2 regions of the Bradyrhizobium sp. 521_C7_N1_3 genome follow, and region 2 is predicted to be linked to the other one. Evidence: predicted binding sites of a transcription regulator. Region 2 holds the regulator's gene; the other holds the start of a gene.

Region 1 (5,929 bases), 9.8 Mb from region 2:
GCTCGTCCGGCACGGTCATGAAGAACTGGCGGAACAGCAGCGTCGCGGTGGCCGACGCGATCAGCGGCAGCGCGAGGCCGGCATAGCTGTCGAGCATGTGCAGGTCGGCGACGATCTTGTAGGTCGGGTAGATGCGCACCTCGACCGGCAGCATCAACGTGATGAAGATGATCCAGAAGATCGCCATCCGGAACGGAAAGCGGAAATACACGATCGCATAGGCCGAGATGATCGAGATCGCGATCTTGCCGATCGCGATCGCCAGCGCCATCACCAGCGAGTTCAGCATCATGTTGCCGACGGGCTCGCGGGTCGAGCCGCTCGTGCCGACGAAGATGGTCTGGTAGTAGACCTCGAAGAAGTGCCCGCCGGGCAGCAGCGACATCTGACCGTTGGCGATCAGCGCGTTGTCCTGGGTCGAGGCGACGATCGCGATGTAGACGGGGAATGCGACGATCGCGATCCCGACCCAGAGGATGAAATGGGCGACGTAGCGCCTGATGCCCTCGTCCTCGACCATCAGTAGGTCACCTTGCGTTCGACGAAGCGGAACTGGATTCCCGTCAGCACGATCACCATGACCATCAGGATCACCGATTGCGCCGCGGAGCTGCCGAGATTGCCGCCCAGCAGGCCGTCGGAATAGACCTTGTAGACCAGCGTGACCGTCGACGTGCCGGGACCGCCGCGGGTCATGGTGTCGATGATGCCGAAGGTGTCGAAGAAGGCGTAGACGATGTTGACGACCAGCAGGAAGAAGATCGTGGGCGACAGCAGCGGGAAGGTCACGGTCCAGAACCGGCGCATCGGACGGGCGCCGTCGATCGCGGCGGCCTCGAACACGCTTCGGGGGATGGCCTGCAGGCCGGCGAGGAAGAACAGGAAATTATAGGAGATCTGCTTCCACGCCGCGGCGAGGATAATCAGCGCCGCCGCCTGGTTGCCGTCGAGCAGCGGATTCCAGTCGACGCCCAGGCCGCGCAGATAGCGCGACAGCACGCCGAGCGAGGGATGCAGCATGAAGATCCAGAGCACGCCGACGACGGGCGGCGCCACCGCATAGGGCCAGATCAGCAGCGTGCGGTAGAGCATCGAGCCGCGCAGCGGCTTGTCGGCCATCACGGCGAGCAGCAGCGCAAACGACAGCGACGACACGGCGATCGCGAACGAGAAGAAGAAGGTCCGGACGATCGCCTCGAAATAGGCGGGGTCCTTGAACAGCTCGATGTAATTCTCGAACCAGACAAAGGTGCTCGAGAGACCGAAAGCATCCTGGAGCAGGAAGGACTGGATCACCGCCTGCAGGGCCGGCCAATAGAAGAATATCAGGACGATCGCGAGCTGCGGCGCAACCAGCGCGTAGGGCAATAGCTTTGATTGGAAAATGGCTTGCTTTTGCATGATGCCAGCTGAAGCGGCAGGCCGGCTTACCGGCCTGCCGCTGATCGCCTCACTTGACGGCGGTCTTTTCGAACTGACGCAGCATCGTGTTGCCGCGCTCGACGGCGGCGTCGAGCGCCTGCTTGGCGGTCTTCTTGCCGGCCAGCGCCTGCTCGATCTCTTCCGACCAGACGTCACGGAGCTGAACCATGTTACCGAGACGCAAGCCGCGCGAATTCTCGGTCGGCTCCTTGTTGGTCAGCTCGAGCAGCGGGGTCTCGAGATAGGGCTGATCCTTGTAGAAACCTTCTTCCTTCGCCTTGGCGTAGGCCGCCTTGGTGATCGGCAGATAGCCCGAGGCCTTGTGGATGTAGACTTGGCGATCGGTGTCCGAGAGGAAGGTCAGGAACTTCGCGACGCCCTTGTATTCCGCGGCCGACTTGCCGCCCATGACCCAGAGCGAGGCGCCGCCGATGATCGAGTTCTGCGGCGCGCCCTTGGCGTCCGGATAATAAGGCATCGGCACGGCGGTGAAGTTGAACTTGGCCTGCGCCTTGACGTTGCCGAAGAACGCCGACGAGGTCAGGTAGATCGGGCATTCACCCGAGGTGAAGCGGCCTTCGCCGGTGTTGGTGCGGCCGGCATAGTCGTAGGTCTTGTTCTTCTGGAGCTCGACCAGGGTTTCGAGATGCTTGACCTGGAGCGGGCCGTTGAACTCCAGCACGGTGTCGAAACCGTCGAGGCCGTTGGCCTTGCTGGCGAGCGGCACGTTGTGCCAGGCGGAGAGCTGCTCGAGATTGACCCAGGTGACCCAGGAGCCGGAGAAGCCGCAGGTGTCATGACCCGCAGCCTTCAGCTTCTTGGCGGCCTCGAACGTTTCGGGCCAGGTCTTGGGGATCTCGACGTTCGCCTTCTTGAGCTCGTCGAGGTTGACCCACATGACGGTCGACGACGAGTTGAACGGGAAGGACAGCATCTCGCCCTTCGAGGTCGAGTAGTAGCCGGTGATGGCGGGCAGGTAGATCTTGGGGTCGAACTTCTCGCCGGCCTCGGCCATCAGCTTGTAGACGGGTTTTACGGCGCCGGTCGCGGCCATCATGGTCGCGGTGCCGACTTCGAACACCTGCATGATGTGCGGGGCATTGCCGGCGCGGAACGCCGCGATGCCGGCGTTCATCGTATCGGGATAGTTGCCCTTGTAGGTCGGGATCACCTTGTAGTCGGTCTGCGAGGCGTTGAAGTCGGTGGCGAGCTTGACGATGACGTCATTGTTGGCGCCGGTCATCGCGTGCCACCACTGGATTTCGGTCACGGCCAAGGCCGGCGATGCGCCCATGCCGATCGTGATTGCAACTGCGGCAGCCGCCCCAAAGTGTCGAAGAGCCATCAAGTAAACCTCCCTTGGCCGTCAAAAAGAAGCGCTTGCGCTAGCAGCGCCATATGACGTTCACATGACTGTGTAAGCGGGAGAAACGAAAGCAGCAAGCGCGGCCAAAAGGGAAGCCGTTAAATAGGCGAATGCCGAGCGCGCAGCCTCCTCCGTTCCCGGTGCACATGCGTGCCCGCGCCGCAGTGCGGCATCATTGTGTGAGGCTGAAGATCAGGCCGCAGGCTCAAAAACCTCTCCCGCTTGCGGGAGAGGTCGCGTCGGAGGCGCGGGTGAGGGCTCTATCCTCTGGGGGATTGTCCCATTGCGGAGACACCCTCTCCCCAACCCTCTCCCGCAAGCGGGAGAGGGAGCGCACCTGCCCTGGCGCTCGATCGTCGTCGTTGTCTCAGCGCTTGCGCTCGGGGCCGCAGACGGTGCCCTTTTCGACCATCGCGTCGATCTCCGATTTGGAGTAGCCGAACTCGCCCAGCACCTCCTGGGAGTGCTGGCTGAATTTCGGCGGCAGGCGGCGCAGGCTCGGCTTGCTGCGATCGAGCCGGATCGGCGAGGCCACGCCCTTGTACCAGTCCTTCTCGATGACATCGCCGCGGGCGATCGTGTGCGGGTTCGTCAACGCCTGGTCGATCTTCTGCACCGGACCTGCGGGCAGGCCGGCGGCGAGCAGACGATTGCACAGCGGCTCGGCCTCGTGCTGGCTGAACACGGCGGCAAGCTCGGCCCGCAGCGCCTCGCGATTGGCGATGCGGTCCTTGTTGCGGGCAAAGCGCGGATCGGTGCCGAGCTCGGGCTTGCCGATTTCCTTGGCGAGCTTGCGGAAGGTGCCGTCATTGCCGACACCGATGAAGATGTCGTCGGTCCTGGTCGGGAAGATCGCGTAAGGCACGAGATTGGGATGCTCGTTGCCGGTGAGCGACGGCGGCTTGCCGTGCATGAAATAATTCGCGGTGTGCGGATGCATGATGGCAAGGCCGGTCTCATAGAGCGTCGTCTCCAGGAACTGGCCCTGGCCCGAGCGCTGCCGCTCCGACAGCGCCATCAGGATGCCGATCGCCGCATAGAGGCCGGTGGTGATGTCGACGAGCGGCACGCCGATCCGCATCGGTCCGCTCTCGGGCGAACCGGTCGCCGCGATCATGCCGGTCATGGCCTGGATGATGGCGTCATAGCCGGGATTGCCGCCGCGCGGTCCGTCGGCGCCGAAGCCGCAGATTCGGCAATGCACGAGGCGCGGGAATTTCTTGCTGAGCACATCGTTGCCAATGCCCCATTTTTCCAGCGTGCCCGGCTTGAAATTCTCGATCAGGACGTCGGCGGTCTCGAGCATCTTGAGCAGCACGACACGGCCGCCTTCGGAGGCGAGGTCGAGGCCGATCGAGCGCTTGTTGCGGTTGATGCCGATGAAATAGGCCGCGTCTTCCTCATGGAACGGAGGGCCCCAGTCGCGCACCTCGTCACCGGCGGGCGGCTCGACCTTGATCACGTCGGCGCCGTGGTCGGCGAGGATCTGGGTGCAGTAGGGACCGCCGAGCACGCGCGTGAGATCGATGACGCGCAGTCCGCTCATTGCGCCCAAAACGGCTTCAGTCATGCCTTCGCTTCCCCTGTCTCGATCGTTGATCACAGGCCTAGCGAGGTTTTTTTGCGCCAGCAATGGCTTGGTGCGTAGGGGCGTATGCGGTGCCGCCGTGCAATCCCGCGGCGTGGCAAAACAACGAAACTAAAGGGAAGCGGCCGGCCCGAGGGGGATCTCGGGCCAGCCAATCCGCCGTTTGATCAGACGACCGTCAGGCGAACGTCGACATTGCCGCGCGTGGCATTGGAGTAGGGGCACACCTGGTGGGCCTTCTCGACCAGCGCCTCGGCCTCCGCGCGGGCAAGGCCCGGCAGCGAGACGGCAAGATCGATGTCGAGACCGAAGCCGCCGGCCGAGCGCGGGCCGATGCCGACCGTGGAGGTGACCGAGGCGTCAGCCGGAACCTTCGGGCCGCCCTGCGAGGCCACGAACTTCATCGCGCCGATGAAGCAGGCGGCATAGCCGGCCGCAAACAGCTGCTCCGGATTGTTTCCGGCGCCGCCGCCGCCGCCGAGCTCCTTCGGCGTCGTGAGCTTGACGTCGAGCGCGCCGTCGAGGGTCGCCGCATGGCCGTCGCGGCCGCCGGTGGCCTTGGCGCTGGTCTTGTACAGGACGTTCACGGACATTTTCGTCTCCTCAGGTCTTCGGGTTGGGGTGGAACCTACATCGCAAACAATTAGATTGTGTGCAATTGAAATCTGCATGCCTCACATTTAATTGTTCGCAATTGAATGTACGGCCGCCCGGTCCCAGAATGGAGGAAACCGCGTGAGATTCTCGATGCCCCGGAAATTATCGGCGCTGGACCCGCAGCGCCTCGACAACCAGATCTGCTTCGCGGTCTATTCGGCCGCACATGCCTTCAACCGCGTCTACAAGCCGCTGCTCGACCGGCTCGGCCTGACCTACCCGCAATATCTGGTGATGCTGGTGCTGTGGGAGCGCGACGACGTGCCGGTCAAGGACATCGGCGAGAAGCTGTTCCTGGATTCGGGCACGCTGACGCCGCTGCTCAAGCGCCTCGAGGCCGCGCACCTCGTCAGGCGCACGCGCTCGCGCGAGGACGAACGTCAGGTGCTGATCGCGCTGACCCCGCAGGGCCACGCCTTGAAGGAAAAAGCGCGCGCCGTGCCGCAGTCGATCCTGGCGGCGTCGGATTGCTCGGTGTCGGAGCTGGTCGCGATGAAGGACGAGATCGTCGCGCTGCGCGATCGGTTGAATGCGGTGATCGGGGAGTAGGGGGGTCAGAAGTGCTTCTTCGCGAAGGCACGCCCCGAGCCCGATTTCAGGTATCGCTCTAACGCGACAGCGCGTGCCGCGTCATCAAAAGCGAAATAGGTCCGAATTCTCCAAGGCCCATATTTCGACGTGTGTGGCACCTCGCCGGCGTTATGTTTTGCTAAACGAGCCCGTAGGTCGTCGGTGATGCCGACGTAGAAATGCTCGGAATCGAGACTTTCGAGGATATAAACGTATTTCATTCCGCTTCCTCCCCCGGAGGGCAGGATAGCAGCTTGGAACCATCTCGGGGCTTCGTTGGTGATCCTCGATGAAGTCCGCCGCCGCCCTTCGGGCTATGGCGGGAC
Region 2 (5,929 bases):
AGACGCACGCGCGTCGGGATCTGCTCGGAGCGCAGGAAATATTCGTGGGCGGCATCTTCCAGGCTGCCGCCGTTGAGCGCGACCAGACCTTGGTAGCGGCTCATGTCGGGCCCCTGGTCGATGGTCATGGCGAGATGGCCGTTACCGAGGAGCGTGCCGGAATCTTTCGTCTCGCCGAGGCGCTCGGCATCGTAGCGCGCATAGGCGCGCAGGCGATCCGGCGCCATGTAGTCGACGACCAGGAACGACACCGGACCGTCGGTCTGGGCCTGGAGGATGAAGCGGCCCTCGAACTTCAGCGCCGAGCCAAGCAGCGTCGTCAGCAAGATGGCCTCGCCGAGCAGCTTGCCCACGGCAGCGGGATAGTCGTGCTTGGTCAGGATCTCGTCGAGCGCGGGACCGAGCCGCACGAGACGGCCGCGCACGTCGAGTGCGTCGACCTCGTAAGGCAGCACAGCGTCATCGATGGGAACCGCTGATGGTGCGCGAACCGGGCCTTCAGGCCCGGTATTCATGTCAGGGGATTGGGAAACCATGGCGCTTTATCTGGGGTCGGAGGGCGAAAATGGAAGGGGCGCAAGGGTGGTGTGTTCCGGATGCACTTATGATCGCACAGGATCCTGCAAATTCGATGTCGTCCCGGGGCGCGAAAAGCGCTGATACGGGACCCATAGCCACAGGATTACGCGATAGCCCGCGTAGCCCGGATGGAGCGTAGCGCAATCCGGGACCACTCCAACTGCGGACACGAACCCGGATTTCGCTGCGCTCCATCCGGGCTACAAGTGAGATTACTTCACCGCGTCAAAGCACCAGGCCAGAATGCCCTTCTGCGCATGCAGGCGGTTTTCGGCCTCGTCGAACACGACCGATTGCGGGCCGTCGATCACTTCGTCGGTGACCTCCTCGCCGCGATGGGCGGGCAGGCAGTGCATGAACAGCGCATCGGGCTTGGCCAGCGACATCAGCTTCGAATTGACCTGATAGGGCTTGAGCACGTTGTGACGGTGCTCGCCCTCCTTGTCGCCCATCGACACCCAGGTGTCGGTGACGACACAGTCGGCGCCCTTCACGGCGGCCTCGGGATCGGTGCCGAGCACGATCGGCGCGCCGGTAGCCTTGATGAAGTCCCGCATCACCTTTTTCGGCGCGAGCTCCGGCGGCGTCGCGACATTGAGCTTGAACTTGAAACGCTCGGCGGCATGCGCCCAGGACGCCAGCACGTTGTTGTCGTCGCCGGTCCAGGCCACCGTCCTGCCCTCGATCGGGCCCCGATGCTCTTCGTAAGTCATGAGGTCGGCCATCACCTGGCAAGGATGCGAGCGCCGTGTCAGGCCGTTGATGACGGGCACCGTCGCATATTCCGCCAGCTCCAGCAGGGCCTCGTGATTGAGGATGCGGATCATGATGGCGTCGACATAGCGCGACAGCACGCGCGCCGTGTCCGCGATGGTCTCGCCGCGACCGAGCTGCATCTCGGCACCGGTCAGCATGATCGGCTCGCCACCGAGCTGGCGCATGGCGACGTCGAACGAGACGCGGGTGCGCGTGGACGGACGCTCGAAGATCATCGCCAGCGTCTTGCCTTCCAGCGGCTTCACCGGCTGGTGCGCTTTCTGCTTCGCCTTCATGGCGGAGGAGGCCGCGAGCATGCTCTTGAGCTCCGACAACGGGAGCTCGTTGATATCCAGAAAGTGCTTCGGGGACTTGCTCATCAGCTTGCCGCCCGCTTGGTCTGACTGGACGAGATCGCGGCGCAGGCGCGCTCGAGCCGCCCGACGCTGTCCTCGATCTCGGCTTCGGTGACGATCAAGGGCGGCAGGAAGCGCACGACATTGTCGCCGGCGCCGACCGTGAGCAATTTTTCGTTGCGCAATGCCGCGCCGAGATCGCCTGACGGCACCACGGCCTTGATGCCGATCAGAAGGCCTTCGCCGCGCACTTCGCTGACGATGTCGGGATAACGATCGATCACGGAGGCGAGCTTCTGCTTGAGCAGCAGCGACATCTTCTGCACGTGGTCGAAGAAGCCGGGCTTGAGCATGACGTCGAGCACGGCGTTGGCAGCAGAGATCGCGAGCGGATTGCCGCCGAAGGTCGAGCCGTGCGAGCCGGGACCCATGCCGGCAGCCGCGTCCGCGGTCGCCAGCACCGCGCCGATCGGGAAACCGCCACCGAGCGCCTTGGCCAGCGACATCACGTCAGGCGTGACGCCGGTGCGGCGATGCGCGAACAGATCGCCGGTGCGGCCCATGCCGGTCTGCACCTCGTCGAACGCGAGCAGCAGGCCCTTCTCGTCGCAGAGCTGGCGCAACGCCCTCAGGAAGGCGGGCGTTGCCGAACGTACGCCGCCCTCACCCTGGATCGGCTCGATCAGGATGCCGGCGGTCTGCGGACCGATCGCCTTCTTGACGGCTTCGATGTCGCCATGCGGGACCTGGTCGAAGCCATCCATCGGCGGGCCGAACCCTTCGAGATATTTTGCCGAACCGGTCGCGGCGAGCGTTGCCAGCGTGCGGCCGTGGAAGGCGCCTTCGAAGGTGATGATGCGGTAACGCTCCGGATGCCCCTTGGAGAAGTGATGATGGCGGACCAGCTTGATCACACCTTCCAGCGCTTCGGCGCCGGAATTGCAGAAGAACACGAAGTCCGCGAAGCTTTCGTTGCACAGACGCGCGGCAAGCTTCTCGCCGTCCGGACTCTGGAACAGGTTCGACATGTGCCAGAGTTTGGTGGCCTGCTCCTGCAACGCCTTGACCAACGCAGGATGAGCATGGCCGAGCGCATTCACCGCCACGCCCGAGGTGAAATCGAGATAGCGATCGCCATTGGTCGCAATCAGCCAGCAGCCTTCACCGCGCTCGAAACCGAGGTCGGCCCTGGCGAAAACGGGGAGCAAATGCGGCGCTGCGCTGTTAGTCATGACGATCACTTGAATGTTGCGGACGGCGTGAGCGTGCATTGCGCAACGCACCATTGACCGGCCCGGAAAACGAAACGTGCCGCCTTTTAAGGGCGGCACGTGTGACTATCTTATGCCTGGTGAAACCGGTGTCAATGCCGCCCGGAAAGCCTCGCGAAACGCAGAATCCGTAGTCTTGCGGTGGCGATTTTGCGTATTTCCGCCACGGAACATGTGGAAGCGAGTCGGCGGACTCTTGCGCGTGAGTCACGCCATATTGTAGCGTTTGGCTTGTCAGATACGACATCTCGTGCAGCAGTTCTGATCCTCTAAGTCCTCATGTACCGGCGTAAGCGTTCGGGCGCATCTGGCGCGCCCGGCGAGCCTTAAGGGATTCTGGCGGCACGGGTTTTTCGAGGCTTAGGCATTCGCCGTGCGGCCGCCAGGATGGCAGGCGCCGGCGGAGGAAAGGGTGCAATGACCGTTTTGACCTGGTCGGATGATCGCGTCGAGCAGCTGAAAAAGCTCTGGGAGGCCGGACTTTCGGCCAGCCAGATCGCCGCTGAACTCGGCAATGTGACCCGCAATGCCGTAATCGGCAAAGTGCACCGGCTCGGCCTGTCGGGCCGCGCCAAGAGCCCTTCATCGGCAGCGCCGCGGCCGCGCAAGGCGCGCCCCGCCCAGCACATGATGCGGGTGACCCGCCCGATCGCACGCGGCAACACCGCGCTGGCACAAGCCTTCGAAGTCGAGGTCGAGGCCGAACCGGTCACCTACGACAACGTCGTGCCGATGAGCCAGCGGCTGTCGCTGCTGGAGCTGAACGAGGCCACCTGCCACTGGCCGGTCGGCGATCCCTCGAGCCCGGATTTCTTCTTCTGCGGCGGCAAGGCGCTCTCCGGCCTGCCCTACTGCGCCCAGCACTCGCGCGTGGCGTATCAGCCCGCGGCCGATCGCCGGCGCGCGCCGGCGAAGCCGGGTCCGCGCTGAGTACAGTTCCAGACAACCCTGTCCCGGCACAGAGCCGGGACGATCGAGCAAGAAAAAAGCGCGCCACCCGGCGCGCTTTTTGTTTGCCGGCTTGCAGCGGACCTTACGCCTGCTCCGCCTTCGCAAAGCGATCATCCAGTGCGTAGCCCGCGCCGCGGACGGTGCGGATCGGGTCCTGCTCGCGGCCGAGATTGAGCAGCTTGCGCAGGCGGCCGATATGGACGTCGACGGTGCGCTCATCGATGTAGATGTCACGGCCCCAGACGCTGTCGAGCAGCTGCTCGCGCGAGAACACGCGGCCGGGATGCTCCAGGAAGAACTCCAGCAGGCGATATTCGGTCGGGCCGAGATCGATCGGCCGGCCCGAGCGCGCCACGCGGCGCTTGTCGCGGTCGAGCTCGATGTCGCCATAGGCGAGCACGGTGGCGAGCCGCTCCGGGCTGGCGCGCCTGAGCAGGCCCTTCACGCGTGCCAGCAGCTCCGGCACCGAGAACGGCTTGACGATGTAGTCGTCGGCGCCGGTCGCAAGACCCCGCACCCGCTCGCTCTCCTCGCCGCGCGCGGTGAGCATGATGATCGGGAGCTGCTTGGTCTCGGGCCGGGTGCGCAGCCGCCGGCACAGCTCGATGCCGGAGAGGCCCGGCAGCATCCAGTCGAGCACGATCAAATCGGGGATGTGCTCCTTGAGGCGGGTGTCGGCGTCGTCGCCGCGCATCACCGTCTCGACGTCATAGCCGTCGCCTTCGAGGTTGTAGCGGAGAAGCTCGGTGAGAGCTTCCTCGTCCTCAACCACCATAATGCGTGCGCCCATGGTGTCGTCGCTCCTTAAGTGTTCGGGACCGTCGTGGCGAAGGTCGTCATGTCGCCCTTCGGCCGCTTGTCGGTGATCGCCTGGCCCTCGATCATGTAGAACACGGTCTCGGCAATGTTGGTGGCGTGGTCACCGATGCGCTCGATGTTCTTGGCGCAGAACATCAGGTGGATACAGAACGAGATGTTGCGCGGATCCTCCATCATGTAGGTGAGCAGCTCGCGGAACAGCGAGGTGCAGATGGCGTCGACTTCCTCGTCGCCCTTCCACACCGCCATCGCCGCGGGCAGATCGTGCGCGGCATAGGCGTCCAGCACCGACTTGACCTGCTGCTGCACGAGGTCGGTCATGTGCTCCAGGCCGCGGAACAGCTTGAGCGGGTGGAAATCGGTCTCCAGCGCCGCAACGCGCTTGCCCATGTTCTTGGCGAGGTCGCCGATCCGCTCGAGATCGGTCGCGACGCGCATGGCGCCGACGATTTCGCGCAGATCCACCGCCATCGGCTGGCGGCGCGCGATGGTGAGCACGGCGCGCTCCTCGATCTTCTTCTGGAGCGCGTCGAGCTCGGCATCGATGGTCACGACGCGCTGGCCGAGCGCGACGTCGCGGCGGATCAGGGCGTCGACGGAGTCGACGATCATGCGCTCGGCGATGCCGCCCATCTCGGCGACCAGGCGCGTGAGCTCCTGGAGGTCGGTGTCGAAGGCCTTTGCGGTATGTTCAGAACCCATGTTCCGTCTCCTCAGCCGAACCGGCCGGTGATGTAATCCTGCGTGCGCCGGTCGGTCGGCGACGTGAAGATCTTGCTGGTGTCGTCGAACTCGATCAGCTCGCCGAGATACATGAAGGCGGTCTTGTCGGAGACGCGCGCCGCCTGCTGCATGTTGTGGGTGACGATCGCGATCGTGTAGTTCTCGGACAGCTCCTGGATCAGCTCCTCGACCTTGGCGGTCGAGATCGGGTCGAGCGCCGAGCAGGGCTCGTCGAACAGGATCACCTCGGGCCGCACCGCGACCGTGCGGGCGATGCAGAGGCGCTGCTGCTGGCCGCCGGAGAGCGACAGGCCGGAGGCGTTGAGCTTGTCCTTGACCTCGTTCCACAGCGCGCCGCCGCGCAGCGCCTTCTCGACGCGGTCGTCCATCTCGGACTTCGAGATCTTCTCGTAGAGACGGATGCCGAAGGCGATGTTCTCGTAGATCGTCATCGGGAACGGCGTCGGCTTCTGG

The links. The regulator PhoB, encoded in region 2, activates phosphate uptake and scavenging genes when phosphate is short. The targets are predictions, from matches to a motif close to TGTCATNNANCTGTCAT.
Region 1: the regulator PhoB is predicted to act here: its motif matches at 2,821-2,837, upstream of ugpB (sn-glycerol-3-phosphate ABC transporter substrate-binding protein UgpB).

Annotation. Positions count from the first base shown of each region.
Region 1 is NZ_CP197232.1:121,339-127,267, reverse strand. Features, by position in the region: gene ugpE (sn-glycerol-3-phosphate ABC transporter permease UgpE) at 1-520, opposite strand, end outside; gene ugpA (sn-glycerol-3-phosphate ABC transporter permease UgpA) at 520-1,401, opposite strand; gene ugpB (sn-glycerol-3-phosphate ABC transporter substrate-binding protein UgpB) at 1,451-2,767, opposite strand; gene AB7008_RS00525 (CaiB/BaiF CoA transferase family protein) at 3,156-4,358, opposite strand; gene AB7008_RS00520 (organic hydroperoxide resistance protein) at 4,544-4,969, opposite strand; gene AB7008_RS00515 (MarR family winged helix-turn-helix transcriptional regulator) at 5,124-5,582, shown strand; gene AB7008_RS00510 (GIY-YIG nuclease family protein) at 5,588-5,824, opposite strand.
Region 2 is NZ_CP197232.1:9,884,938-9,890,866, forward strand. Features, by position in the region: gene AB7008_RS46960 (Hsp33 family molecular chaperone) at 1-536, opposite strand, end outside; gene argF (ornithine carbamoyltransferase) at 792-1,715, opposite strand; gene AB7008_RS46970 (aspartate aminotransferase family protein) at 1,715-2,923, opposite strand; gene AB7008_RS46975 (GcrA family cell cycle regulator) at 3,380-3,892, shown strand; gene phoB (phosphate regulon transcriptional regulator PhoB) at 3,996-4,703, opposite strand; gene phoU (phosphate signaling complex protein PhoU) at 4,718-5,434, opposite strand; gene pstB (phosphate ABC transporter ATP-binding protein PstB) at 5,446-5,929, opposite strand, start outside.